Regions from separate parts of the Lysinibacillus sp. NPDC093190 genome, predicted to be linked through region 1. Evidence: riboswitches for the same ligand, from Rfam matches in the RefSeq annotation. Region 1 holds a riboswitch; each other region holds the start of a gene.

Region 1 (7,528 bases):
TTAATTGATAATTTGCAACTTTTGAGAAGCCGACCGGGCAAGGTTTTAATTGATTTTTCTAATTCCCATAGTCACGTTGTGGTGGAACCTTCATATCGCATTTTTAAACAAGCACAGAAAACAGTACAAGCTTTATAAAAAAAATCGCGCGGGGTGAAGAAGAATACCCGTGAACTGGAGTGGTATACCTGCGAAGTAGAGTAAATACACGCGGAAGCAAAGCAAATACCCGTGCAAAGCAAGATTACCCGCAATAGCATAGTAAATCCCCACGAAACATAATAAACAGGACAATGATATAAAATCATGTCCTGTTTTTATGAATTTAGTCAATACAATGCATAGCTGCCGCTGCCTCATGCCATGGAACGGAGTAGCCTTTGCCTTTTGCACAAAAAATACTCGAGGATGTATATTCGGGGTCGGCGTTTTTATCGTAGTCAATTTGCGCAATAATGTCTTCTGTATTGTGACACATATCATAACCATCAAATTGTAGAGAAAGTACGCCCTTACCATTAGTGTAGGCGGCAAAGGTTGTACTGTAGCTCATAAATGTTGCGACAGGGGCTCGACCAGTTAAAATCGCATCATGTTCAGTTAAAATTGGCGCATCAAATGTACCAGCAGCTTGTTGAATATCGGTCATCATGCGGCCGATAAAATCACTAGGAGCTTTTAGCTTAAAGCGGTAATACGGCTCTAGTAATACATTTTCTGCTTGCTCCAGCCCTTGCCGTAATGCTCGGAATGTTGCTTCACGGAAGTCGCCACCATCAGTATGTTTAATATGTGCGCGTCCCGTTAAAAGAGTGAAGCGAACATCTGTCACGGGGAATCCTGTTAACAGCCCATGATGATCGCGCTCGAATAAATGTTTTTCAATGAGTCGTTGATGCCCGACCGATAAATCATCCGCATGACATGCATTGACAAATGTATTGCCAGTAACGCGTGTATTTGGCTCCATCAATAAATGTACTTCTGCATAATGCTTTAATGGCTCAAAATGACCATAGCCCGTCACCGTTGTTGCGATCGTTTCCATATATAAAATCTGTGGTTCGCTAAATGAAATGTCTAGTGAGAAGCGTTTATTAAGCACGTCGATCAGAACTTCGAGTTGGATGACACCCATAATATGTACATGAATTTCTTGAAATTTTTCATGCCACAGCACACGTAATGATGGCTCTTCCGCTTCGAGTATGCGGAAAATTTTTAATACTTCCTTTATATGCTGATCGCCTTCATATTGTACTTTCGCTTGTAATGTCGGTACTAATTCATAGGGCTGCGGGTTACCTGAATTACCAATGATATCTCCGATGTTTGCTTCACTAATTCCTTTAACTGCGAAAATCTCCCCAGCCTCGACCTCTTGAACTGTTACATAACGGCTGCCATTGTATAGTCGAATCTCAGTCACTTTTTCTGTTACATCTCCAAAGGAAAATTCATCACGCACATGTAACGTTCCCTGCAATGCCTTTAAAAAAGTTAAGCGTTGATGTCCATCATGACGAATTTTAAACACCTCACCTTGAAACGGGGCATTGTTATGAAAATGTATCTCTGTAAGTAGGAGAAGCTGTGCTAGGAATTCCTTTATCCCAATATCTTTCAAGGCAGAGCCAGAAAAACATAGAAAGGCCTTTTCCTGTTTAACCATCGTTTGTAAATGAGTAAGGCAGCTAGAGCTATCCAATGTCTCATTAAGAAAAGCATCGAGAAGCTGCTCATCACGTTCTGCAAGCCACTCCATCATGTGGTTGGAAACATAGTCAGAACGGAGCGGGTCATCTACGAATAGTACATCCTCAGAGCAATCCTTTTGAAGCTGTGCCATAACGGCTTCAACATCTGCCCCTTCACGGTCAATTTTGTTGATAAAGAAGAAGGTTGGGACGTGATATTGGCGTAAAAGTTGCCACACTGTTTCAGTATGACCTTGTAGTCCTTCAACCGCACTAACAATAATAATGGCATAATCCATAACTCGAATGGCACGCTCCATCTCTGGCGAGAAATCGACGTGTCCAGGTGTATCGATTAACGTATATGTATCATTTCCAATCGTCATGCGACCTTGCTCCGCAAAAATCGTAATGCCTCTTTGACGCTCTAACTCATGATTGTCTAGAAATGTGTCCTGGTGATCTACTCGCCCGCGGGCTTGAATACTGTTTGTATGAAATAGTAACTGCTCAGAAAATGTTGTTTTTCCTGCATCAACGTGAGCAAGTACTCCAATTGTTACATTCATAAAAAATCCTCGTTTCTATTAATTCATATCAACATTGTAACAGAATTGGGTAAAAAAATATTTCGTGTAGTGTTTATGTCGCAATAGTGTTAAAATATTTAATATATTTATTATTATGATTTATTTGTGAGATTGTGAATCTGATTATTTACAACAAAATAAAAACGACGTATTGGTGCAAATGATTTTGTCATTTGCTTAAAAGGGAAATCGGTGCAAATCCGATGCTGTCCCGCAACTGTAAATGGGGAGTCTATACGAGATGCCACTGTAGCTACGCTATGGGAAGGCGTATAGATGACGAACCTAAGCCAGGATACCTGCCAATATATATTTTTTACTTAAACCACGAGGATGGAGATAGTGAACAGGTTGAAGAACCTTTCTTTCGCTATGCTAACCTCTTGGAAACAAGGGGATTTTTTTATGCCCTTTTCTAGAAACTTAACTCGGTAGCAAAGAAGTCTAATGATTTCTTTCTATATATTTAACATCAAAGGAGAAGAGGACATGAAGAAATGGAAACACGTATGGCTTGTCTTTGCAATAGCATTGATCGCTGTACTAGGCGCGTGTAACGCAAAGGACAAACCAGAATCTGCAGCAAAAGATGAGAAGGTAGAGCCTTCACATGCTGAAACGACAGAAGTAACGATTGAAAATAATGGAACAACACAAGTATATAAGGAAGCACCAAAAAAAGCGATTAGCTTAAATCAACACGTGACAGAAATTATGCTGGCTTTAGGTTTAGAAGATTCAATGGTAGGGACGGCATACTTAGATGACAAAATTTATGAGCCCTTGCAAGCTGCCTACAATAAAGTACCTGTGTTAGCTGAACAGTATCCTTCAAAGGAGCAGGTTATTAATGCTGAGGCAGACTTTTTATACGGTGGTTGGAAAAGTGCCTTTGGAGAGAAAGGTGTTGGTACACCTGAAGAGCTTGAGGTCTTAGGGATTCACACTTATTTACATACTGCCTCAAATATGACGAAACCAACTTTAGACGATATTTTCACAGATATTCGAAATATCGCAAAAATTTTCCGCGTTGAGGATCGTGGAGAAGCTTTAATTGAGAAAATGACAAAGGATGTAGATGCAGTACGAGCAAAATTACCGCAAGATGGGAAAGAACTGCGGGTATTAGTGTTTGATAGTGGTGATAAAGATGTCTTTACTGCTGGACAGAACTTTATGAATGAGCTTGTTAGTATGTCTGGCGGTAAAAATATTTTTGGTGATGTAGAATCAGGATGGACTACGGTATCAAAAGAGAATGTAGTAGAACGAAATCCAGAAGTTGTTGTTGTCGTTGATTACGGAGAAACAACGGCGAAAGAAAAAATAAATTTCTTAAAAAATGATCCAGCCTTAAAGGAAACGGAAGCAGTAAAAAATGAACGCTTTGTGATCTTACCGCTTTCTGCTGCGTCAGAAGGAGTTCGTGCTGCAGAAGCCATTCAAGTATTAGCAAAAGGCTTCTATCCTGACAGCTTTAAAAACTAGAAATAATCTGGGCTAGCGTTTTGCTAGCTCCTTTTTCATAAGGAGAATTATTTATGAATGCATTCCGTACGAATATACCGGACAAAACCTTTGAAAAGCTAAACAATAAAGGGGGTTTTACTCGTCTTGCCGTAAGTCCTGGTATTATTAATAAACATTATACGCCTGCACAATTTCAAACAATAGCGAAGGTTGTAGGGGAGACCGGTGCGATCAAATACTCTGCCTCTTTCAGCATATTATTATCTATTCCAACAGTAGATGTAGCAAATACGATTGGGGAGCTAGAAAATGCTGGTCTGTATGTGGCAAAGCAAGGGCCAATTGTAGCGATGAAGGCCTGTGATTTTTGTGACGGTGATAAGATGGAGGCAGCACCGATTACTGAACAGCTATATCATGCATTAGCAGGAATAACGGTCCCTACAGGATTACGTTTAAATGTCAATGGCTGTGCCTCAGCCTGTTATAATGCGGTCTATGATGATATTGGGCTTGTCTATCAAAAGGATAGCTTTGACGTCTATTTAGGAGCAGTACCAATGGGGGCGAATGCACAAGCCGGAACGCTGTTTGCAAAAAGGGTAGGAGTAGAGCAGGTTGAAGGATTTTTAAGGCAAATCATTGAGTTCTATAAGGAACACGCTCGTCCGAATGAACCTTTTTATAAATTTTATCGCAGAACAAAATCTGCTGATTATTGGGAGTTATTAAAAAGTAAGACTTAATCCTAGATTCATAATCATCTCGTTTTACCGCAATAAAATGCCTACAGAAATAAATTGTAGGCATTTCAATTGCATGGTTTTCTAATTTGGTATTTAGTAAAGTATCTATAACCTAATTTTCTAAGTACTTTCCGTTCCGATATGCATTATTTTCGAAAGATACGTAAGCTTGAATGACTTTACCATTTTCTACTCTATATCCATAAAGCACTGTTGGTTCATCATCAAATTTCACTTGTATTTCGTATCTATTTGATGTTGTTGACAATGAATCTTTGTCTACACTAATTTTCCAAGATGCATTTGAGTATTTCTCTTCTAAATGTTCTTCAACCATTTGAGTATATTTATTATATTTTGCATCCTGTATATATGGACGAACAATTAGTAATACTGCATAGCTTAAAAGGATAATAGCTACAAAACTATACAAAATTATTTTTCCTCTTTTTCTAAAAAAGAATGAGATTACGAAAAAGAAATAAATAATGCCAAACACAAAAGATAGCTCTAATGCTTTTAAATCCATATATCTATCTCCTAATAAAATCAATTTTAATTAGATTTTTCTATTTTAATTATAGCCTATGTAATATAGCATTGCTCCAAAAAAGTTGAGGTTAATAAGAGTGCCTTCTTTATTGAAGGTGGATTTGATTTACTACTGACCCAAAAGTTCAACTAGTTCTTTAGAAAGATTTAGAAGGTTCTTTATTGTATAGATCCAGCAATTGTTGTAATGGCAAATCGTAAAATTATTGCAGATGATGTTTCAGAACATATTTTTTATAATCCTGTGATAGTAGAAGAAAGTATACTGAAGCCGCCTGCAGTTGCTAAAAAGGCCAATTATTATCCGTATTAAAGAAAAGAGATTTTATGAAAGGATGATAACTGGCATGCATATTTCATTAGTTGGGAGCATTAATATCGATCTTGTCTTTCGTGTTCCTTATATTGTAAATAATGGTGAAACGCTTCACAGTGCGTTCCATAGTGTTTATTACGGTGGAAAAGGTGCTAATCAAGCTGTAGCAGCAAGTCAGCTAGGAGAAAATGTTCATTTTATTGGAAAAGAAGGCAAAGATGATTTCGGGGAGCACGCGATAAGAAATTTAAAAGATAAAGGCGTTTATGTTGATTCCATTCGAAAGGAGGGAGCTACTGGGCAAGCGATAATCCAAGTGACAGATGCCGGTGATAATGCGATTGTTTTGTTTCCTGGTGCAAACTTTCTAGTTACTCCTAAACAAATTGAACAGGAAGCTACTATCATTTCTTCAAGCAAAGCACTTCTTCTTCAACTTGAAATACCGCTAGATGCAGTTGAAAAGGCAGTGGAAATCGCATCTCAACATGGAAAAATCATCATCCTAAATCCAGCACCATCTCTAAAATTACCAGATTCTTTATTGAAGAATATTACTTTTATAACTCCGAATGAAACAGAACTTGCACAGTTGATGGGGATTGAAGTGACAACAGAAGAAAATATTCGCTCCGCATGTAGGTCATTGTTAGATAAAGGGGTCGGAACGGTAGTCGTTACACTTGGATCTAAAGGCTCTTATTATATGAATCATGAAGAAAGTGGCTGGGTTTATGCGTTGCGTGTTGACACGATCGATACAACTGGTGCGGGAGACGCATTTAATGGAGCTTTGACAGTAGCACTATGTAGGGTGGGAGTCGCTTCGAAGTTCGATCGTTTTTGCCACGAAAGTTGCCGCTTATGTCGTTACTCAAATGGGTGCACAACCGCGTATCCCAGAATCAATCTTGAAATAAATGATATCCGTAGCTCTTCGTCATTATTGCGAAGCAGCTACGTTTTTTTTTTGATGCAGTAAGTCACCCGTTAGAATCTCACCACTGTAAAATCCTCTCTGAGATAAAAAACAATTTTTCCTTAAAAGCAGGAATAATACTTAGGGCGTCGAAATATTCTACATAAGTAATGAAATTTTAACACAAAGGGGATTTAAAATATGACTTTGAAACAAGGGATTCAACCAGAAGATCTATATCAATTAAAATCAGTGGCAGATCCACAAGTATCACCTGACGGAACAGAAGTTGTGTATGTAGAGACGCATATTGATGAGAAGAAAAAGGACTACGTGTCTAATTTATTTTACATAAACTTGCATGAAAAAAAGACTCAACAATGGACATTTGGAGAAGATAAAACGAATTCACCAGTTTGGTCTCCAGATGGCAGTAAAATCGCATTTGTATCAACGAGACATGGCAAGCCACAGATTTTTGTGCTTTCTAAAGCAGGTGGGGAAGCGAAACAACTTACTAATTGTAAAAACGGTGCGACATCACCAGTTTGGTCTCCATGTGGTAAGAATATTGCATTTGCAGTAAAGCTAGGTAAAAATGAAAGCATTTATGATAAAGCTGAAAATGATAAGAAAGATGATAAAGTACTTAAACCACTTGTAATAGAAAAGATGAAATATAAGTCAGATGCTGCTGGGTTTATTGATATGGAGCAATTTTCTCAAATTGCAATCGTCAATCTTGAATCTGGAGAATTAGAGCTAGTTACGGAAGGGAAACATAATTTACAACTTGGTACATGGTCTCCAAACGGAAAATACCTTTCTTACATTGCTGACTTAACAGAGGATCTAGATTTTTCATTCATAAGTGATATTTACTTATTGGATTTAGAGACAAAACATGGTCGCAAGCTAACGGAAGGAACGGGTATGTTCTATCTTACTTCATGGTCTCCGAATAGCCGCTACATAGCTTATATTGGAAGTGAAAGAGAATTTGAAAATGCGACACAAGCAAAGTTATGGATTTATGATTTGGAAAATAACAATACGACGTGTATAACGAGTGAATTTGACGCGCCTGTCGGTGATTATGTTGTTGGTGATTTCCTGCAAGGTGTAGTTGCTCCTCGTGTCCAATGGTTGGAGGATAATAAAAGTTTTTACTTCCAAGTGACAGATCACGGAAATACAGCTATTTATTTTGGTAATCTATCTGGAGAATTATATCC
Region 2 (7,528 bases), on a different contig from region 1:
ATTTTTGTCAACAACTAGTTACCAAATTGGCACATCTCATTCTGTCTATATTAAAATAGTAGAAAAGAGGATGGGGGTTCAACAATGACGGTAGCGCAAACGTATTTAAATGTTGTCCAAAAAAGATTTAGAAGTGTCAAAGAGCTAGGCGATAAAACACTCGTCCAACTGGAAGTGGCCCAATTGCACTGGGCGTATAATGAAGATTCAAACAGTATCGCAGTGATTGTAAAACATGTAAGTGGTAATATGATGTCGAGATGGACAGACTTTCTAACGACAGATGGTGAGAAAGCAACGAGAAATCGTGATGATGAATTTACCGATAGCCTTCAGTCAAAAGAAGAGGTTATGACTGTATGGGGAAAGGGCTGGCAAGTCTTTACAAGGATTAACGGAAGCTGATTTACAAGGGTTTGTAACGATAAGAGGAGAACAGCATTCCGTGATAGATGCTATCGAAAGACAGATGTCCCACTACTCACAACATGTCGGTCAAATCGTTTACATCGCTAAGCAACTAAAGGGCACTGAGTGGCAAACATTAAGTATTCCAAAGGGACAATCTCAGGCTTATACTGAGTCTATGGTAAAAAAACATCAACAATAGAAATGGGGCCGTCTCACTAGTATGAGATGGCTTTTTTTGATGGAATGTACATAACTATCTTTAAAATAAAAAAGCATTTAAAAATCTCGAAACTTTATTATATTCAGAAAATAAAATTGACGTGTGTCTTTGAAGCGTGTTATGTTTATTATTAAATTTAATAATTACCATTACAAGTTTTAGGTGAAAAATAATTTTTCACTCAATTAAAAGGAAAATGGGTGTAAATCCCATGCTGTCCCGCAGCTGTAAATGAGGAGTTTTGTTTCAAAAAATACCACTAAGTAAGTACTTGGGAAGGTGAAGCAAAATGAAGATTCATAAGCCAGAATGCCTGCTTGTAATAAGATTCATTGTAGATCTACGAAAGATAGGGAGATGGATGGAAGGCTTTTAATGATGAGTTTTTCTATCCTTATTCATATGGAATAAGGATTTTTTTATGCTTTTTTCTAATCTTAGTAGTTTACATCAAAGTGAGGTGCGAATAAAGAGAGAGCATAGTTTTATGTATTTAATACAAAAACAACTTTGAAACCTCGTAGTGTTTGTTATACGAAATTAGCAAGACAAATTGTTTGGTTAGCGGCGGAATTTCGGGTTTTAGCGGCGTTCCCCGAATGCTATGAGTTTTAAATTAGAAGTATTGTGGAGAAGTATAATAATATATCAATCTTCTTTCTAGCATCAATAAATAGACAGGAGCAAAATTAATGTTATTCAAAAAGAATTTATTGCCTTTCATTCTATTACTGATGTTAACCATTTTAGCAGGGTGTTCAAGCTCGAATGAAGGTAATGGAAGTACAACAAAAGATAACGAAGGAAAAATGATAACAATTGGCTGGCCGCTAGATATAGGGCCTTTAAATCCGCATACTTATTTACCAAATCAAATGACTGCGCAAGCAATGGTGTATGAATCATTGGTAGAGTATAACGATGACGGGACAATATCCCCGAAATTAGCAGAGAGATGGGAAATCTCTGACGATAAAAAAGCTTACATATTTCATCTTAGACAAGATGTCAAATACTCTGATGGGACAGCCTTTAATGCAGATAATGTTATTCGTAATTTTAAAGCAGTTTTAGCAGATCGTGAAACACACTCCTGGATGGGGATGGTGAATCATATTGTAGATGTTGTGAAAGAAGATGATTATACAATTCGTTTACAGTTAGATGCACCCTACTACCCCGTATTAAACGAATTGGCGTTTGTTCGACCATTTCGCTTCTTAGAGGATAACGGATTCCCTGAGGGAGATGCAACTAATAAAGGTATTAAAGCTCCGATTGGAACAGGTCCTTGGGTATTAACGGAATACAAAAAAGATCAATATGCAATTTTTAGCCGCAATGAACATTATTGGGGTGAAAAGCCACTGGTAGACAAAGTAAAAGTGAAAATTATTCCTGATTCAGAATCTATGTCACTGGCATTTGAAAATGAAGAATTAGATTTAATTTATGGTCGTGGCATTATTAGCTTAGATAACTACACTTTCTTAAAAGATAGCGGTAAATACAAAACGGCTACATCTGAGCCTTTATCTACACGTGCATTACTGTTTAACACACAATCTGGACCATTAGCAGAATTAAAAGTACGTCAGGCTATTCAATATGCTATTAATAAAGAACAAATGGTTGAAAGTATTACCCATGGTACAGAAAAAGTTGCCAATACGCTATTTTGGGATGCTATTCCATATGCCAATATTGAGTTAAAAACAATCCTATTCAATCCAGAAAAAGCCCAGCAGCTATTAGATGAAGCAGGTTGGACATTACAAAAAGGTGATAAAATCCGTTCCAAAAATGGGCAACCTCTTAAATTAGATTTAATTTATATTGCAACGGATGCCATCCAAAAACCTATGGCAGAATTAATGCAAGGGGAATTAGCAAAAATAGGCGTCCAATTAAACCTTGAAGGCGCTGATGTTATGGTAGGGCTCCAAAAATTGATGGATAATCAAGTAGATATTAATTTCTGGCGTACAAACGGTCCGCCAACAGACCCACACAGCTTCGCAAACGAATCAGCAACACCGAATGCAAATGGCGTTTATGAAGCAAAATTAGGCCTAGATAACGTAGTACAAATTGATGACAAAATACATCAATTATTAATTGGTACTGATGAAGCAGAACGTGTTCAATTGTATAAAGATATTTTAACAATGTTCCATGACCAAGCATTATTCTATCCAATTTCATATGAAACGAATACCGTTATATACCATAAAAATATGAAAGATTTTAACCCTCGTGCATCTGAATATGATATTCCTTATGCTCAAATGGATTTAAAGTAAGAGAATGAAAAGAGAGTGGGTCTAAACTGACTCCTCTCTTTTTGCACTATGAAGACTTGGGAAGTGATGAAAGAAATGTACGAATCAACTTGGCTTTTTTGCCTAAAACGAGTTATTACATTACCATTTGTCTTACTAGGGGTTTCAATCATGACCTTCTTATTTATTCGTTTTGTTCCAGTAGAGCCAGCGGAAGTAATACTTAGATTGTCAGGAATCACACCGACGGCAGAAGCAATACAGGCGCTACGATCGGAATTGGGCACTGATCAACCTTTGTTGATTCAATATTTTATATGGCTAAAAGGTGTGTTGCACTTCGATTTTGGTACATCGTTTGTGAGTAAATTACCCGTTGCCCAAGAAATATTAGAAAAACTACCGGCAACTTTTGAATTAGCCCTAGCTGCATTTGTATGTATTATTGGCTTTAGTATTCCTCTAGGTATTATAAGTGCTCTTTATAAAAATTCCGTATTTGATAAGATTATAGGCTTATTATCCATTATTAGTGTATCCATCCCAACTTTTTGGTTAGGTTTTTTTCTTCTATCCTTATTTAGTTTGAAGCTAGGCATTTTCCCGACAAATGGTAAAGGGACTATTTTACATATAATTTTACCAGCAGTATCTTTGGCATTACCCACTATTGGATTGTTTGTTCAGTCAATTCGTACAAGCGTCATAGAAGAATTACAAAAATATTATGTTCAGTATGCACATTTACGGGGGTTAAAAAAATCTGTTATTCTCAGTCGACATGTCTTCAAAAATGCTGCTATTCCGCTAACGACGATGCTTGGTATGACACTTGGAAATTTATTGGGTGGGGCTGTTATTGTAGAGCAGATATTTAGCTGGCCGGGTTTAGGTCGCTACTTAATAGAATCAATTATTAATAGGGATTATCCAGTTGTGCAATGTTATGTTCTAATAATCGCTATTATTTATGTTTTTGCTAATTTATGTACAGATATATTACATCGAGTTCTTGATCCTCATTTAATGATGGTGAGGGGGAGAGAGTAGAGTGATTAAATTGCACAAAAGATTAAACGGTAAACAATTGATTAGTATAGCTTCACTCACATTCATTGGGCTGTTGGGGCTTTTTGCTCCTTTGATCATGCCGAATGATCCTTTTTTGGTGGATGTGTCTAAAAAGATTTTAGCTCCATCATGGGCATATCCTTTCGGCACAGATCATTTAGGGCGATGTATACTTTCACGTATACTGTTGGGTATTCGCTATTCTTTAGGATCAGCTATATTCATTCAATTAATAGCAAGCTTTTTTGCTATATGCATAGGGGCAATAGTAGCTTTCAAGAGAGGAATCATTGATTATTTATTTATTCGTATCTGTGATATTTTATTAGCTTTCCCAACGCTTGTTCTTGCATTTGGACTGCTAGGTATTTTGGGTCCAAGCTTAAGAAATGTATTATTGGCGCTTATTTTTACTCAAACTATTTATTATTCAAGAATTTTAAGAGGCTTATTTATAAGCGTTAATGAAAAAGAGTTTATAAAAGCTGCTAAAATTAGTGGAACTTCAGGGGTTAAGTTAATCCTACGCCATTTCGTGCCAAATATAATGGCGCCGATGCTGACGATTATTTCTTTAGATTTAGGAAAAGTAATTTTAGAAATTGCTGGCTTTTCATTTATTGGTGTAGGTGTTCAAGCTCCTACTCCTGAGTGGGGAATGATGATAAGTGAAGGTAAACAGTATATTCGACAACATCCTGAACTTATGCTTTATCCAGGTGTGGCAATAATCATCGTAGTCCTATTATTTAATATTTTGTCTAGTCCTAACAAGCAAGTTGATCATTGAAAGGGATAGCTATGGAAAGAAAAATCTTATTACAAGTCAAAGATTTAACTGTGCAAATAGATGAAAAGGAAATCTTATCTTCTATAAATTTAACCGCATATAAAGGCCGTATATTGGGAATTATCGGTGAAAGTGGTAGTGGTAAGTCGATGTTATGTCATGCAATTATGCAATCTCTTCCGGCTATGGCGAAATCGACGGGCCAAATTTTATATCAAAATATTGATTTAACATCTGTAACAAAAGAAAAATTGAGAGATTATCGAGGAAAGCATTTATCGATGATTACACAAAATCCATTGGTAGCGTTTGATAGTAATCAAACATTAGAAATGCATTTTCGGGAAACATTAAAAGCACATTACGTCATGAATAAAAAAGAAGTAAGACAGATAGCTATTTCAGCAATGGATAAAGTAAATTTACCTAATCCAGAAAAGCTTTTACAGTATTATCCTTTCCAATTGAGTGGAGGGATGCTGCAACGTGTCATGATTGCTCTTTCTTTTGCGATGCAGCCTACATTATACATTGCCGATGAACCTACAACGGCTCTTGATACAGTCAATCAAAAGAAAATATTAACATTGTTCAATCAAATTCGAAATGAAACCGATGCAGCGATTATTATTGTTACACATGATCTTGGCGTTATTGCTGAACTTGCTGATGAAGTGGCTGTTATGTATAAGGGAGAACTCATTGAGCGGGCGAATGTCTTTGATTTTTTTGACGCTCCACAGCATTGGTATACAAAAAAACTTTTACAATCGAGAATTACTTTTTAGAGGTGGTAGAAGATGGCTCTACTAGAAGTGGTAAATGTTGAGAAGTACTATAATCAGAGGCAGTCATTTATACAAAAAGAACTAGAAATACCAGTATTACAAGAGGTCACATTTTCACTTCAGGAAGGCGAATGTTTAGGAATAGTCGGTCAAAGTGGCTCAGGAAAAAGTACATTAGGTCGGATAATTTTGGGCATAGAGAATCCAACGAGTGGGATTGTACGATTTAATAATGTGAATTTATATCAAGCTAGCTCTAAAGACAAAAAGGGGATTCGAAGAGATTTACAAGCTGTTTTTCAAAATAGTTTTAACTCCTTTAATCCAAAACAAACTATTTCAGAAATAATAGAAGAACCATTTCTTAATTTTGAAAATTTTTCCAAAGTCGAAAGGCAACGTAAGGTCAAGGAGCTACTCAACTGTGTCGAATTAGAAAGCAATATTGCTATTAAATATCCTTCACAGCTTAGTGGAGGTCAACAGCAACGCGTAAATATTGCCAGAGCAATTGCTATAAACCCAAAACTAATTGTGTTGGATGAAGCTATCAGTAGCCTCGATATGGTCTTACAGAAAAATATATTGCAACTACTTCAATCGTTACAAAAGCAACTGAAGTTATCTTATATTTTTATTTCTCATGATTTACATGTAACACGCTTTATATCAGATAGAATACTAGTGATGCATAAAGGTCGGCTTGTTGAGGAAATAAACAAGGACGAATCATTTAAACATCATGCTTCGCTTGAACTATACAACGCTATTCTGCCTGTACATCCCAGAGACAGACAACATAAAAAATCGTAGCCAATTATAGCTACGATTTTTTTGCTGACTTCTTCTATGCAAAAAAAGCTGGTACATCGAAGTATTTTCGTCAATCAATATTGCAATTTCAAAGGCTTCCTGCTGTGTACGGTCATTAGCAATTGATTCCGTACATAAATCTTATGAGTAACATTAAATTTGCATTACCATCTATGTAATCATTAGGGCTTAAATATGAATAGCACCACTTTTAAAAAATGCAATCAGTAGAATTGAACATTATTGAAAATATGTCTCTTATTTATAAATAGACTTTTTTAGTACATCGCTAAATAATTGAGATGCCATTTTTTGATATGTATTCCATGTAAATAGGTTGATTGGAGTGGAGGCTGGGCGATTCCTTGGGGATTAGCGATAGAGGAACGAAGGCTAAAACCATCACATCCTGTGATAATGCCTTCGTGACCAACATCGGTGCTGCTGCCGCTTCGCTTTCACGCAAAAAACATCTGTTGGCCCGAGACCCTGCAGCGCAAGCGGATGTTTTCTGTGCGAAAGCGTAGTGCTAACGTAGCGTCAGCAACAAAAGCGGCTCATCGGACGCCCCTAGGAAAGCGCCCAGCCGGAACGGAAATCAAATCGCTTTAGGCATTGGACCTAAGGTTGAGAGACTTGCTGTATAAAATTTAGAGAAGTCAAGACATTTGGAGATGTGTTTTAATTTTGTAAAATTTTAGAGTTAATTCATGATAAAAGGCGCACTTATTATAGGATAATAGGCATATCCGGGCTATAATCAAGAGAGTTAATGTAAATAGTAGAATAGAGGGAGTCGTATGAGATTAACGGTAGAACGAAAACTGCAATTTGCTTTTGGTATAATATTTTTATTTCTATTACTAATCACTAGTATTGCAATGTATTATTTAAATGACAATAAACACACACTTGCAGAAATCGAAAAAAACACAGAATTAATCAACTTATATAATGATATTTCCTTCCAAACGGTTCGGGCAAACGCAGCCATTCGGGGGTATATGTTATATGGGAAAGAAGATATGCTCAACAATCATCTTGAAATACGAGATACCTTACATAAATCCATTCATCGTATTGAAGAACTCGGACATAAAAATGTAGATTTTGAACAGTTTTTAAAGCAGTTAGAGGCATGGGAAAAACCAAT
Region 3 (7,528 bases), on a different contig from region 1:
CTTCTGTAGTTGCCACTTCACTTTTACTATAAAAATTTCTGCCGAATAAAAAGAAAACTTGACCTCTAAAAAGAAGTCAAGTTTCTACTTAAAGTATGGATTGTTGAATTTGCTGACGGAGTGTTTTTGCTGCAGCTACCATATGCGCCAGTGCTGCAACTGTTTCTGATTCCTTCCTTGTTTTTAAACCACAGTCAGGATTCACCCAAAATTGATTTTTTGATAAAACCTGTAAGCTATCCTGCATAATACTCAGCATCTCTTCTTCACTCGGTACACGTGGACTATGAATGTCATAAACGCCTAGCCCAATCCCTTTTTCATATGGATTGACTTGCAGAGAAGAAATCAGCTCGCCATGGCTACGTGACGTTTCGATTGAAATAACATCAGCATCCAATGCACTAATTGGCTCGATAAAATCATTAAACTCACAATAACACATATGTGTATGAATTTGTGTTTCATCCTTCACACTAGATGTAGCAAGTTTAAAAGCATTCACTGTCCACTCTAAGTAAGCTCCCCAATTTTCTTGACGAAGTGGCAAGCCCTCTCGTAATGCTGGTTCATCAACCTGAATAATTGAAATACCCGCAGCTTCTAGTGCTTCCACCTCTTTTCGAAGTGCCAAAGCAATCTGATATGATACATCCTTCCGTGAAATATCATCTCGTACAAAGGACCAATTTAAAATTGTCACAGGACCTGTTAGCATTCCCTTTACATAGCGATTCGTTTGGCTTTGGGCATAGGCTGTTTCTTTGACTGTCATTGGTGTTTCCCATGCAACGTCACCGTAAATAATCGGTGGTTTCACACAGCGAGAGCCATATGATACGACCCATGCTTTCTCCGTAAATGCAAAACCTGTAAGTTTTTCCCCGAAATATTCAACCATATCTGTGCGCTCAAATTCACCGTGTACAAAAACGTCGATATCTAATTCCTCTTGAATAGTAATCCAACGCTTTGTCTCTTGTTCGACAAACGCTGCATATTCCTCATTAGAAAGTTGTTGCTTTCGCCATGCACTTCGTATACGTTTGACTTCGTTTGATTGCGGAAAACTCCCAATTGTTGTCGTTGGGAACAGCGGTAATTGTAAGGCTTGTTGCTGAATCTTTTGCCGTGTTTTAAAATCACTATGGCGTTCAAAATCTTGTGCTGACACTGTTTGAATCGCTTGTAGAATACTTCTATTTTGACGAGTTGGGTGATTTTTCAACGCTTCAATCGCCTTCATACTTTCAGATATTTTGTGATTTGAGGAGCTGCCTGTGCCTTGTAAATATTTTGTTACTTCAATGATTTCAACTAATTTTTCATCTGCAAAAGAAAGGGCATTTTGAAGAACTGGATCGAGCTTTCTTTCAAGAGCAGTTGTAATTGGAACATGCTGTAAATTACACGAAGATTGAATCCATATTTCTTTGGCACCACTCAGCTGTTCAATAGCTTTAATAGTTGAGCAAACCTCTGCTAGATTGGAGCGCCAAATATCTCGTCCATTTATAATACCTACTGCTAATACTTTATCTTGTGGGAAGCCAAATTGACGTAATGCCTCCATATTTTTGCCATAGCCATGCACAAAGTCTAATCCAATCCCTTGAACAGGAAGTGTCACAATTGACTCATATGCCGATAATGATTCGAAATATGTTTGTAGCATAATTTTAGCCTCGGGTACCGATGTAGCTAATTGTGTATAAATTTCTTGAACAAGTTTAACCTCCGCTTCGTCTAGTGTTGTGGCAAGAACAGGCTCCTCTAATTGAATCCACTCTGCACCAGCATCCACTAGCTCCTTTAAGACCTGCGTATAAAGTGGCAGTAATGCTAAAATAAATGTAATTTGCGATAGTTTGTCATAGCCTTTTGTTAATTTACAAAATGTATAAGGGCCAATTATTGTAGGCTTTGCTTTAATACCAAACGCTTCCTTAGCCTCTAAAAAGTCTGCCAATATTTTATTTTCTGTTAATTGTAAAGGTTGTCCCTCATATTCTGGCACAATATAATGATAGTTTGTATTAAACCATTTCGTCATTTCACTAGCTACGGCTTTTTTACTACCGCGAGCTACCCCATAGTATGTTTGTAAATCCACTTTGCTACCCTGCCATTCAAAGCGCTTTGGAACTAAGCCAAACATCATTGCCGTATCCAACATTCTGTCATAAAGTGTGAAATCTCCAACAGTTATCATGTCTATGCCGAGGCGAAGTTGCTTGTTTATGCGTGCTAGGCGAATATCCTTTAAGTTCTGCAAAAATTCATCCTCTGAAAGCTCATTTTTCCAAAAAGCCTCTAAAGCCTTTTTCCATTCACGATCTTCTCCGATATACGGATAACCAACTGTAGTACTTGTATACGCCATGTTTATCTCTCCTATCAATCAATTATGCCTCGGCATAATTGCGTCCGGAATCGGCTTTGTGCTTAGGCCTGCATGAGGGCCGACACGATGTCGGTCATTTCGGTAATGCCACAGGACGTGGCGTTTTTACCGATGCAGGTCAGTTAGCCGTTATCGCATGGATGCGATGTTTTTAGGCTAACATCCTTTAAGAACTCCTTTCCGATTCCGTGACATCCGCCGGAGGCTTTGGGCCAACGTGATGTTGCACAGATAAATTGCCACAGGACGTGGCGTTCTTAGACTGAGTTCCTCTATTTCAGCGGATATTTGGACCCGCTGAAAGAAGTTAAAAATAAAAAAGCCACTCTCCTTTTTTTGGAAAATGGCTGTCATTGCATATCAAAATTAGCTATAAAGAAACAATACGAAACTCTTTCAAAATATCGCATGATTCATTGTCGCACAGGGCCGATACGGTCACATCTCACCACCTATTTCCACGTAGGTATTTGGTGTGTACTAGATATTGGCAGGTCTCCTGGCTTCTCATCAACACGCCTCACAGCCTTCCCAGTTTCCTAGTGGCAATTGTGATTTGCTCCGATTTACAGTTGCGGGACAGCGTCGGATTTGCACCGACTTCCCTTTTAAGCCAAACTTTCATTTGGCACCAACTCTTACACAATATTTAATTATGTTTTACTATAACACATATTTTTCTGAAGAGTATAATTATTTTCCAATTTGTTCGATTCTATCTATCATATTGGAGGTTCTATTTCCTTTATTTTTGCCTTTCTATAAAGGCCTCATTCGTGAGAAAAAATACTTTTCATTCGTCAAATTAAAGGATTTGGCATTAATATCCTAGAAGTAAGTATTGAGTAGAATTAAAGGAGGAGAAAAAATGGTTATAAGCTTACATCACGTTCAAATAACAATTCCAAAAGGTGCAGAAGAAAAAGGAAGGCATTTTTATTGTCAAGTATTAGGACTAAAAGAAATTGAAAAGCCTGATTCGCTGAAAGGACGAGGTGGATTTTGGTTACAGGTCGGCAATAGGGAGGTACATGTAGGCACAGAGGTTGGCTTTGATAGATTCACAACAAAGGCTCATATTGCCTATCAAGTTGAAAATATAGAACAGTGGAAAAAGGCATTAGCCGAACATCATATAGAAATTTTCGATTCAGTTCCTATCCCTCATTTTGAACGTTTTGAATTTAGAGATCCATTCGGTAATAGAGTTGAGATGATTCAGGAAATTTAAAATGGCCTCTACATATCTAGAAAACAGTTGAATAGAAGTTAATTTCTATTCAACTGGCATGCTGTAATTTTGTGAAATAAAGTATGAACCTTCAGCAAATCAACTCATCCACATGACAGACGTTTTAACAAAATATCATCCAACTTTTTAATTTTATCGGAACACTTTTACGTTTTATCGCCCAACATTTTAGTTTTATCGATTAACTTTCGCGTTTTATCACCCAACTTCTGAATTTTATCGACATCCGCCTTCCAAAGCTTAGAAAGTCCTTCACTGCCCCTATAACCTTTCGTTTCTACAAACACTTCACCCAACTGAAACATTTGTAATAAAATTGTAAATTAAGGCGATGAAGCCTTTTATATCAGGTGTTTACAGCGCATTCCCATCCACCGTGGTAACATTTACCTCAAAGAAGCCCTACTTTTTCATGCTACGATTAATTCCAATGGCAAGCCAAATTAGGATTAATCCTAACAAATAGCCTTCAGGAGGAAATTACAACATGAATAAACGATTTTTAACAACAACATTAGCATTGACGATAGGTTTTAGCACAGTAGGGATGGTACAACCAACTGTTCAACCTTTAGAAGTAGAGGCTGCAACAACAAATGCCCTGAATAACGCACAAGCAGTTAATACGAAAGCGGATCAACTAATTCAAACTGGAAAAAGCTTAATTGGTAAAGCGACATATAGTAATACAGAATACAAGGCTACATATCCTTATAAGTTTTCTTGTGCTTCATTTATTATGTACATTTTCGAGAAAAATGGTGTGGATATTGGGACTTATAATGAAGATTATATGATACAACAAGGAACATCTGTTAACAGAAATCAATTACAAAAAGGTGATTTACTATTCTTTAAGAGTAAAAAAACTGGGACAGATCCTGATCATGTAGGAATGTATATTGGAAACAATAAAATGATTCACATGGCTGATTCAAAGCAAAATATTGTGATTTCTGATTTAAATAGCAAACCATATTATACAGATAATTATGTAGGGGCCCGTAGAGTATTACCTACACTTCTTTCAGCTAATCCTGCAACGAAAGGCGATAAAATTGTTGAAAACGCCTTTAATTATAAAAATAAAGTAACTATGAGCTCTACAAATAATGAAGCAAGTCTTCGCTTTACAGCGCCAGGATATGTAGACTTCATCTATCGTAAAAGTGGAGTTAAACTTGGTACAACCAATTTAAAGGAACAAATGAATGTTGGTACAACGGTTTCACGTACCAATTTAAAAAAGGGTGATTTGGTGTTCTTCAATAGTGTTAAAGGCTCTAAAACCCCTTCACTAGTAGCTATCTATGCAGGAGATCAACGTATTATCATTCCAAGCTCTAATGGTATTACTTCAAGAGTACTAATGGTTGACTATTATAAAGAGCATTATATTACAGCAAAACGTGTTTTTTAAGTTAGTTTACTAGAACCATTTCAAATTTTTCAAATTTGAGATAATCAACAGAATTACATGTTTTATATTGTATATAGAAAAAAGAAGCTTTCCTTAAGGAAGCTTCCTTTTTCTATTATTTATTTTTTAACTGATTCGCAAAGTCTATCATAGATTTGCTAGACATTGGACCTTTAATAAGTACAATGGTTTCACTATCGAGCTTATGCTTTAGTATATCTAAAACGCCTGTAACATCATTAAACATATGAACATCTGCCTTGGTGCCATCCTTCAACGCTTGATTCGCAATATTTTCTGCTCTTTTGCCAATAGTAATAAGCGTATCAATATTTCTTTTCGCGACCATTGTGCCAATCTCTCGATGATATTTTTCTTCGAAATTTCCTAATCTCTTAATGTCACCTAAAATAAGAATTACTTTTTTCCCTTTTCCTATCGTATCTAAAACCTTCAGTGCTGCTTCAACAGAAGTCGGGTTATTTGTCCAAGTATCGTCTACTATAGTACATTCACCGATGCCTGTAGAAACTTCTAAGTGTCTTGCCATCGCTTTGAACGTTTTTAATTGCGAAATTGCGACAGCAATGGAAAGTCCCATTTCCTTTACGGCAGCTATAGCCGCTAATGCATTATATACTTGGTGTTCTCCGTATCCTGGAACAAATAAATTGTATTTGTTATTTGACACTTTTAGTACAAATTTCATCCCGCCTTTTGTGAATTGGATATTCGTAGCTTGATAATCTGACGTTTCGTTGACGCCAAAGGTAATAATCTTTCCTTTAAATTTATTCAGGGGGATCTTTTTAATGTTTTCATCATCACCATTTATGATTAACGTGCCATCTTTTCTTATTCCTTCTACAATTTCAGCTTTTGCTTTTATATAGCCATCAAGATTTATACATCCATCTAAATGATGGACACCGATGTTCGTAATAATACCAATCGTAGGTTGATAGATCATACACTGGTGTTTAATATTCCCTATATTCCCCAGTCCTAATTCAAAGACAGCTGCTTTTGTTTTCTGATCGATCCCCGTCAAGTACGGTAAGGATTGCCGTGGCTCATTTTTACTGCTGACAGATGCTTGAACATTCCATTCCTTACTAGCTATGTGTTTAATCATTTCTTTCGTTGTCGTTTTACCACATGTTCCGGTTAAAGCAACGACTGGTATTTGAAATAGATTTCTGTAATAATCCATAAATTCCCAATAGGCCTGCACAATGCTCTTGACGCGTATAACGGTCGTATTCTTCAGCGCATTTTTTAACTCTTCTAATGATTTATCAGAAATGACTAGAGATGGCCCCTTTTGATCTATTTCTTGCCAGTTGATTGTATCACTTTTACTAACAAACATAAGTGTATGATTTTGAGTCAGTTCATGTCGGTTATAATAAATTGCATGTTTAACAGACCAGTGTTCAGAACCGCTTAATAATTCTCCTTGTAATAATTTTCTTATATCGCTCACACTTATATGTTGCAAGTTAACTACGCCCCCTTTCTATAAAGTATATTTCTGAATAAATGAGTATCATAGTTTATGCATTTCTAACAATTGACTATAGAAATGCTCATTCTAGTAAATGATGAAAAATAACATTTATTTAGGTGAAATCTATTCAGATGATTTTTTTATTTTTAAATCATCTGCCAACTTAGAAACTTCTTTACTATACATATCACCTTTAATGAAAAGAATCGTATTTTCATCTACAATATCTTCTAACAATTTATAGACGCGCGTACTATTTTTAAAAATATACACAGGTGAACTCAATCCTGCCTCAATGGCATGAAGCGCCATAATGCTTGCATGTTCTCCTATCGTAATAAGTACATCGACCCCAATTTCACTAATTAATTCTCCCGCTTGTTCGTGAATAATATATCCCCAAGACCCTAAATCTGTAATCGTCCCAATAATGGCAATCGTTTTCTTGCCTTCTCCGAGCGCATTCAAAACCTTTAATCCTGCCTCTAAAGAAGTAGTCGTAATATTCCAAGTATCATCTATTAACATGGAATTATTAATGCCCTTAAACACCTGAAGCTGCTTATTCAGTTTTCGGAATGATTGCAGTTGTTCAGCTGCTAAAGAAATCGGCAAACCCATTTCATAAATAGCTGCAATCGCAGTGAGCGCATTATATACTTGGTGCTCGCCATAACCTGGTACATAGATTTCATAGAGCTTCTTCTTGTGATGAACGTTGAACAGCATACCATTTTTGTGGTAGCGAATATGACTTGCTTGAAAATCACAGGATTGATGCTTGCCTACTTTAATAATGCGTCCTTGAAACTTCGATAAGTCTATTTTACTTGTATTGATATCTTCAGCATTAAGAATTAAGGAGCCTGTAGGACTAATAATGTCCAGCATTTCACCCTTTGCTTGGATATACCCCTCTAGAGTTTTACAATAATTTAAATG
Region 4 (7,528 bases), on a different contig from region 1:
ACAGAATTTTTATATGAGAAGAAAAAGCTTGTCGGGGCACAAGTGAAGGATCATATTACAGGGAAAACGATTGAAGTACATGCCGCGCAAATCGTCAATGCTACTGGACCTTGGGTAGATGAGGTCCGCCAAAAGGATAAAGTAGTAGACAAAAAGCAATTACGTCTCACAAAAGGGGTTCATATTGTCCTTGATCAAAAGGATTTTCCATTACGACAAGCAGTGTACTTTGATATAGTGGATGGGCGTATGGCCTTTGCAATTCCACGTGATGGTAAAGCCTATGTAGGGACAACAGATACAGTTTACGAGGGAGACCCTGTACATCCTGTCGCTACCCAAGAGGACGTTGATTATTTAATTGCTGCTGCAAAAACTGTCTTTCCAACTGCAAATATTTCAAGAGATACGATTGAATCGTCGTGGGCAGGTGTGCGTCCACTTATTTTTGAAAAAGGGAAGGATCCATCCGAAATTTCACGCAAAGATGAGATATGGACGGCTCCGAGTGGACTAATGACGATTGCGGGTGGCAAACTAACGGGCTACCGTCAAATGGCAGAAACAATCGTTGATAAAATTGTGAAAACCCATAAATATAAGCACGCAAGTCCATGTGTAACACGTGAGTTATCACTTTCTGGTGCAAAAGGCATTAATGCCATCAATTTCACTGATTATAGTACTTATAAAGCTAAAGAGGGCGTTCAGTATGGTCTAAATTATGATGAAGCCAAACAGCTTGTACAAAAATATGGCACGAATGTTGATGCTTTATATAACCAGGTAAAATATTTGCATGAATATGGAAGTACGATGCCCCTGGCCCTACATGCAATGCTACTTTATGGCATAGAAGCGGAAATGGTATACACACCAAGTGATTTCTTTATCCGTCGAACAGGCTTATTATACTTCGATATTGATGCGGTAAAACTTTATAAACAGCAGGTCATTCAAGTTATGCAACACCATTTTAACTATACAGAGTCACAAAGAAATACTTATGTCGCTCAACTTGAGCAAGCAATTTTAGATGCAACAAATTTTGCGGAGGAAGGAGTGTAGGCAATGCGTTATATTGAAATGTCAGATGGCCATTTTCTGTTTACTCGAACATTAAAGCCAACCAAGCCATGTATTGGTCATATTCATATTCTACATGGTATGGCGGAACATAGTGGACGTTATGTTAAATTTGCAAATAGCCTAAATGAAGCTGGCTATGCAGTGACAATGCATGATCATCGTGGGCATGGAGAAACAGCAGCCTATAATGGCACACTAGGTTTTTTTGCTGAAGAAAATGGTTTTGATCGCGTCGTAGAGGATGCATATGAAGTAGTAACATTATTGCATGAACAATTTACAGATGTACCTTTGATTTTATTTGGCCATAGTATGGGATCGTTCATTACTAGAAGATATATTCAATTGTACAGCGATCAAGTGGATAATGTGATTCTTTGTGGAACAGGAAATGTTACAGCATTGCATACGATGGGGAATTTAGTTTCAAAAGTATTGGCCAAACAGCTTGGTAAAGAGACGGAGAGCAAGTTGTTAAATAAGCTGAGCTTTGGTAGCTTTAATAAACAGTTCCCAAATTCGAAGACTGCGTATGACTGGTTATGTTCAACAGAGGACGAGGTGCAAAAATATATAGATGATCCGTATTGCGGCTTTATTCCAACAAATCAATTTTTTGTGGATTTAACTACAGGTTTTATGTCATTAAATCGTAAAACAGAGATAGCAAAAATAAAGAAAGACTTACCTATATTATTGATAAGTGGTAGTAAGGATCCAGTAGGAGAACAAGGCCAAGGTGTGTACGCTGTTGCACAACAATTTGCAGCAGCGGGCATACAGGATGTGACGGTTTACTTATTTGAGGATAAGCGCCATGAAATCCTAAACGAGGACAATCAAGAGGCAGTCTATCAAGTTTTATTACGGTGGTTAGAAAAATATGATACAAGATAAAATACAGCAGGCAGAGGTCGTAGCAATCGTAGGGCCTACTGCTTCTGGTAAAACGGCACTAAGTATTGAGTTAGCAAAAAAATATAATGGCGAAATCATCAATGGTGACTCCATGCAAATCTATCGAGGCTTAGATATTGGTACAGCGAAAATTACTGAAGAAGAGATGGAGGGTGTACCCCATCATTTACTAAGCTTCAAAGAGCCCACAGAGTCCTTTTCAGTAGCAGACTATCAAAAATTAGTGCGAGCTAAAATTGTAGAAATTCAAGCGAGTGGTAAGCTACCGATTATTGTAGGGGGCTCAGGTTTATATGTGCAGGCAGTACTTTATGACTTTCAATTTACAGAGGAGCAGGTAGATGTGGCGGCGCGAAAAGCCTATTATGCAGAACTAGAGAAATTAGGTCCAGAGGCAATGCATGCTAAGCTTAAAAAATTTGATCCACAAACAGCAGAGACGATTCATCCAAATAATACTCGCCGTGTTATACGAGCGTTAGAGATGATTGAACTTAGTGGCGTTTCAAAGGCATCCGAAGCACACAATCGTGGAGAAGTTCCACTCTACAATCATGTGATTATAGGGCTTGGGCAAAATATGTCACGTGAAGTGCTCTATGATCGTATTAACCTTCGTGTCGATATAATGATGGAAAAAGGGCTTTTAGAAGAAGTAAAAGGCTTATGGCAGCAAAATATTCGAGGTGTACAGTCAATCCAAGCAATCGGCTACAAGGAATTATATGATTACCTGGATGAAAAATGTTCTTTAGAAGAAGCCATTGACAGTTTAAAGCAAAATTCTCGCCGCTATGCGAAAAGACAACTAACATACTTCCGAAATAAAATGGATGTATATTTTGTTAATAATGACGAAAAACTTTAATCAATTTCTAAAAATTACTAATTGCCAAATTGGTAGAACATGCTACTATAGGAATGAAGAGGTAGAAAGAGAGTATAGGGAGGCATTTTGATGAAATCAATTAACTTGCAAGATACATTCTTAAACCATCTACGTAAAAACAATGTTTTTGTAACTGTGTTTTTATTAAACGGATTTCAGTTGAAAGGAACTGTGAAATCCTATGATAATTTTACAGTATTATTACTAGATGCTGAAAACAAGCAACATCTTATTTACAAACACGCTATTTCTACATTTGTTCCAACAAAGCAAGTAGATTTTTTAGAGACAGACGAATAGAAACATTAGAGTAAAACAGTTAGTGTTCATGACACTAGCTGTTTTTTTGCCTTCAGGCTATAATGTAAGAGGAAATCGACATATTGGAGGACTACACAGATGAAAACTATGGATACAACAGAAATATTAGAACTATTAGATGCGAACGAAGACCTATACATTATTGATGTTCGAGAAGATGATGAAGTAGCACAAGGCATGATCCCTGGTGCTCAGCACATTGCTCTTGGAACAATCCCTGAACGCTTAGAGGAATTAGATGCTTCTAAGCCATACATTATCGTTTGTAAGGCAGGCGGTCGTTCAGCAAATGCTTGTGCATACCTTGAAGCGCAAGGCTTTGACGTAACAAACCTTGAAGGCGGCATGCTTGCTTATGATGGAGAGTTAGAATTTAAATAATGACATACTTTAAAGAGAAAGAGCCTATTAATATTTGCTCTTTCTTTTTTCTTGTTCTTATTTTTTTAGAGAGTTCATGATAAGGCTAAAATTTTTTTCGAAATTATTGTATGGATTATCCTTTTTTTGCTCACGAATCTTTAGGTTATAACTGGCAAAGTTTAAACCGGCACCGTAAATTTGTAATGCGCCATTCGCTAGATCACCTTTCTGAAGAAGTTCAATACCTTCCTTTAAGAAGTTTTCGCTCTCATCAAAGTGACATTCAGTAATGTTTTTATCTCCACTGTGAAATAACTTTAGGTTTTCAATGATTTTATTCGCTGTATCTTCACTTATTGTAGCGTCTACATTGATTAATATTTGGTTTATCGGTTTTACTAGCCGAGCATATAGGCTATCATAATTTTCACATGTTTCAGCAATTGCGTTTCTTAGCTCTTTTGTGTCCATCGTCTCTTCGCCTACCTTTTTATTTTGTCCTACCTTACATTGTATTAACCTCCAAATTTATCTAGCATGCCAGTTTCAATAATTTTTATCGTTTTTGGTACTTATCAAAAGATAGCATCTAGCATTAATATTCTTGCGTATGAATATTTAGAAATATGTTACAATTGAATTCGTTAAGGAGGGATTAGTATGTATCGAACGATTGCACCCCCAACAATGTCTTTACAGTAGAATCTACTGTTTAGGCATTCAATAAAAGCTTGCTAATTCTCAATAGATTCTACTGTATATCGAACACTATATACATGTAGAAAGTAGGAATTAGAAATGAGCGGAAAACTATCTTTTATTTTATCAATGATTATTTTTGGCGCTGTCGGTGTTTTTGCAAAATACATTAAGTTGCCTTCAAGTGAAATTGCCTTTTGGATGAGTCTCATTGGCTCTTGTTTTTTACTGTTGATTTTCCTTTGTAAAAAAGAAAGGTTTACGAGAACAACTATTTTGCAAAATAAAAGGCCCTTAATGCTTTCAAGCTTTGCCTTATGCGGCAATTGGATTTTCCTTTTCCAAGCGTATAAGGAAACAACCATCGCAAATGCAGCGCTAAGTTACTATTTTGCTCCAGTATTAGTGATTTGTTTATCACCTATAGTTTTGAAAGAGAAAATAGTTGTAAGAAAAATTTTTTATGTTTGTGTGGCTCTAGTAGGGCTGTATTTTATCGTTCAAAGTCAAACTACCGAAACGAGCGAACATTATATCGGTATTGTATATGGGCTTATTGCAGCTTGTTTCTATACAATAGTTACATTCACCAATAAGTATATTCATGGATTAAAAGAGCCTGATAATACAATTATTCAACTTACTTTAGCAGCGTTATTCCTTGCTCTGTATCTTATTGGGACAAATGGGTTCCAAGTCATGCAAATCGATATAAAATCAATTAGTTTACTCATAGCACTGGGCATTGTCCATGCTGGAATCGGCTTCTACCTATTCTTTTTCGGAATGCGTCATCTAAAAGGGCAAAGTATAGCTATTTTAAGCTATATTGATCCACTGACATCATTAGTGATTTCGACGATGATTATAGGAGAGAAAATGGCGACCCTACAAATAATAGGAGCTATTCTATTACTCGGCGCAACATGTCTGAGTGAAATAGATAAAACAAAGCGTATATCACAGTAGTAACGAATAAGAAGTTCCTGAAAGCATTTGTGCATAGCAGAAGTTGCACTTTGCCTTTCTACTCTTAATTGACTTCGCTGTGGCAAAAATTGTAGCAGCAACTTAAATCGGAGCTTGTGGAACTGGTATAGTACTACTTTGTACAGCTTGTATTGATGGAGTTTTTATATTAGGTTCATCTAATATTGATAAAAACAAGAAGCCTTCGAATAAAAGGCTTCTTATTTTTTTCTTACTTTTTTAGGGGGCAGTCATGCTATAAAAATAATTTAAGAGACAAGGAACCAAATAAATTAAAATAGTACCTATAGCAAAAACAGATATCACTTTTATCAGTTCTTTTTTAATTTCTTTTTTCAAGATAACACCACCTATAACACTCAATTGTAGTTAACTTAAAAAGTACTTTACATGATATGTTCTACAAATTTATACTAACATCTATTTCTGAATATTCATTCTATTGCGTAAGTGTGAGTGCTTTTTTACTAGTGTAAACGTTATTACTAGTGAATTATTAGCAGTGTGAATTAGCCTTTCATAAGATGAAAAAATATAGTTAATTTGTTTATATTAATCCACTTAATTATATTATTGAAGCTATTAGAAAAACACTTATCTTCAAGACTCAAAATTTTCATACGTATCTGACTGAACTTTCAGTAATAACTGCTATAGCAGTTACTACTTTAGTATTTTGTGTTAAAGTTTTTAAATATGAATAGTTAAGCATATTTAAAAACTTTAAAATTCAACAAAGCTCGAAAATTTTAAATGTTGACACAAAAAACACTTTATCGTACATTTAAAATAATTGCATAAAAGCATTAGGTGCCCATTGCGGGAGAATAGGGAATAAAGTGAAAAGCTTTAGCGGTCCCACCACTGTAAAAGGGAGTTTCATAGAGAATGCCACTAGCATCGCTGGGAAGGTTCTATGAAATGTTGAAATTGAGCCAGGAGACCTGCCTATCTGCTTCGGTTATATAGACGATGGAAAAGTCTGTAGTTTATTTGTTATGGAATAAACTACAGGCTTTTTATTTTTTCTCTAAATCATTCTTCGAGTAACAAGGGCAAAAAAGAAAGGGGAAATTTTCATGCAATTATTACAACAGACGATTCAAAACATTCAAAGTGTTGACCACAAAATGATGGAGCAGGCAAGAGAACGCATAGATGCACTTTGCAAGCCTCCTGGAAGCTTGGGAAGACTAGAGACTCTTGCTGTGCAACTATCCGGAATTACAGGAGAACTATTTCCTGAGATTGATAATAAAGCGATTATTGTCTGTGCCGCAGATCATGGTGTTTGTGATGAAGGGGTGACATCTAATCCACAAAATGTGACGGTCTTTCAAACATTAAATTTTCCTAGAGGAGGGACTGGTGTCTGTGCTATCGCAAAAATCACAGATGCTAAAATTGTCACAGTGGATGTTGGCGTAAAAGAAGATATTCCACATGATGCTGGTGTCATCCTAAAAAAAATTAAATATGGAACGGACAATATGGCAAAAGGTCCTGCTATGTCAAGGGAAGAAGCCATTCAATCTATTGAAGTAGGGATTGAGGTAGCTACGGAAGAAATAAACAAGGGGATAAATGTACTCGGGACAGGTGAAATGGGTAACTAATCTGTTACGATAAATTTAAACAAAACTATACAAATCTGTATAGAAGCATAGATTTATAACAGAATACCCTTCGTATCAAGAGATTGGTGCGAACTCCACGTTAATTGCTTTTAACTCCTAAAGCCTTGTGACCAACGCGGAGCTGGAAACGGCAGACGTAACGGTGCGAAAGCAGAAAAAACAACAAGGATGGCATAAGCTGAAAAAAATTACTCAGTGTCCGTAAAGGATTATCGTGACAACGGAAAACGGTGGCGCTAAGTGCTTTGGCAATGGATGTTTAGCAGCGAACTCCTAAATCTCTAATGAGACAAGGAAGACGTTCAACGACTATCTCCTTGAGGGAGAGTAAAACCGCAAGCGAATGGCGGAAGAAAAATGTGGCTCTTATTTAGAAGATAAGATGAAGATATAGTCTGCGCTTATGTGAAAGCATAAGAGGTCTACTCATGAGAGAAAGACTGCATGAAGGGTTGCGCCTTCGTGTGAACAAGAAAAATATATACAAATATAAAAATGTTAACAACCTCTCTAAATAGGGTAATGTGATTTTACCATAGTGAAAGAGAGGTGGTACGCATGGAATTAATGTCCATTGGGAAATTTGCTAAACGTGTTGGTGTAAATGTTGTAACGCTAAGAA

The links. A riboswitch is a leader RNA that binds a small molecule or an ion and turns the genes downstream of it on or off. The one in region 1 is predicted to bind cobalamin.
Region 2: it holds a riboswitch for cobalamin, as region 1 does, so the genes downstream of both, nikA (nickel ABC transporter substrate-binding protein) here and ACQKOF_RS14035 (ABC transporter substrate-binding protein) in region 1, are expected to answer to the same signal.
Region 3: it holds a riboswitch for cobalamin, as region 1 does, so the genes downstream of both, metE (5-methyltetrahydropteroyltriglutamate--homocysteine S-methyltransferase) here and ACQKOF_RS14035 (ABC transporter substrate-binding protein) in region 1, are expected to answer to the same signal.
Region 4: it holds a riboswitch for cobalamin, as region 1 does, so the genes downstream of both, ACQKOF_RS01635 (nicotinate-nucleotide--dimethylbenzimidazole phosphoribosyltransferase) here and ACQKOF_RS14035 (ABC transporter substrate-binding protein) in region 1, are expected to answer to the same signal.

Annotation. Positions count from the first base shown of each region.
Region 1 covers NZ_JBNNVG010000016.1:81,147-88,674, forward strand. The annotation lists gene ACQKOF_RS14025 (hypothetical protein) at 1-138, shown strand, start outside; gene ACQKOF_RS14030 (GTP-binding protein) at 326-2,266, opposite strand; cobalamin riboswitch at 2,423-2,608, shown strand; gene ACQKOF_RS14035 (ABC transporter substrate-binding protein) at 2,777-3,778, shown strand; gene ACQKOF_RS14040 (precorrin-3B methylase) at 3,832-4,506, shown strand; gene ACQKOF_RS14045 (hypothetical protein) at 4,619-5,035, opposite strand; gene ACQKOF_RS14050 (hypothetical protein) at 5,246-5,371, shown strand; gene ACQKOF_RS14055 (ribokinase) at 5,406-6,356, shown strand; gene ACQKOF_RS14060 (S9 family peptidase) at 6,495-7,528, shown strand, end outside.
Region 2 covers NZ_JBNNVG010000009.1:110,049-117,576, forward strand. The annotation lists partial or broken gene ACQKOF_RS09785 (DUF1572 family protein) at 85-610, shown strand; cobalamin riboswitch at 768-966, shown strand; gene nikA (nickel ABC transporter substrate-binding protein) at 1,324-2,934, shown strand; gene nikB (nickel ABC transporter permease) at 3,010-3,963, shown strand; gene ACQKOF_RS09800 (ABC transporter permease) at 3,965-4,774, shown strand; gene ACQKOF_RS09805 (ABC transporter ATP-binding protein) at 4,786-5,562, shown strand; gene ACQKOF_RS09810 (ABC transporter ATP-binding protein) at 5,575-6,375, shown strand; gene ACQKOF_RS09815 (methyl-accepting chemotaxis protein) at 7,176-7,528, shown strand, end outside.
Region 3 covers NZ_JBNNVG010000019.1:91,307-98,834, forward strand. The annotation lists gene metE (5-methyltetrahydropteroyltriglutamate--homocysteine S-methyltransferase) at 89-2,383, opposite strand; cobalamin riboswitch at 2,877-3,055, opposite strand; gene ACQKOF_RS15700 (VOC family protein) at 3,273-3,635, shown strand; gene ACQKOF_RS15705 (C40 family peptidase) at 4,144-5,076, shown strand; gene ACQKOF_RS15710 (UDP-N-acetylmuramoyl-tripeptide--D-alanyl-D-alanine ligase) at 5,192-6,577, opposite strand; gene ACQKOF_RS15715 (UDP-N-acetylmuramoyl-tripeptide--D-alanyl-D-alanine ligase) at 6,710-7,528, opposite strand, start outside.
Region 4 covers NZ_JBNNVG010000001.1:341,920-349,447, forward strand. The annotation lists gene ACQKOF_RS01600 (glycerol-3-phosphate dehydrogenase/oxidase) at 1-1,068, shown strand, start outside; gene ACQKOF_RS01605 (alpha/beta fold hydrolase) at 1,072-1,986, shown strand; gene miaA (tRNA (adenosine(37)-N6)-dimethylallyltransferase MiaA) at 1,973-2,875, shown strand; gene hfq (RNA chaperone Hfq) at 2,966-3,196, shown strand; gene ACQKOF_RS01620 (rhodanese-like domain-containing protein) at 3,296-3,598, shown strand; gene ACQKOF_RS01625 (hypothetical protein) at 3,656-4,051, opposite strand; gene ACQKOF_RS01630 (DMT family transporter) at 4,379-5,248, shown strand; cobalamin riboswitch at 6,061-6,235, shown strand; partial or broken gene ACQKOF_RS01635 (nicotinate-nucleotide--dimethylbenzimidazole phosphoribosyltransferase) at 6,349-6,879, shown strand; partial or broken gene ACQKOF_RS01640 (MerR family DNA-binding transcriptional regulator) at 7,465-7,528, shown strand, end outside.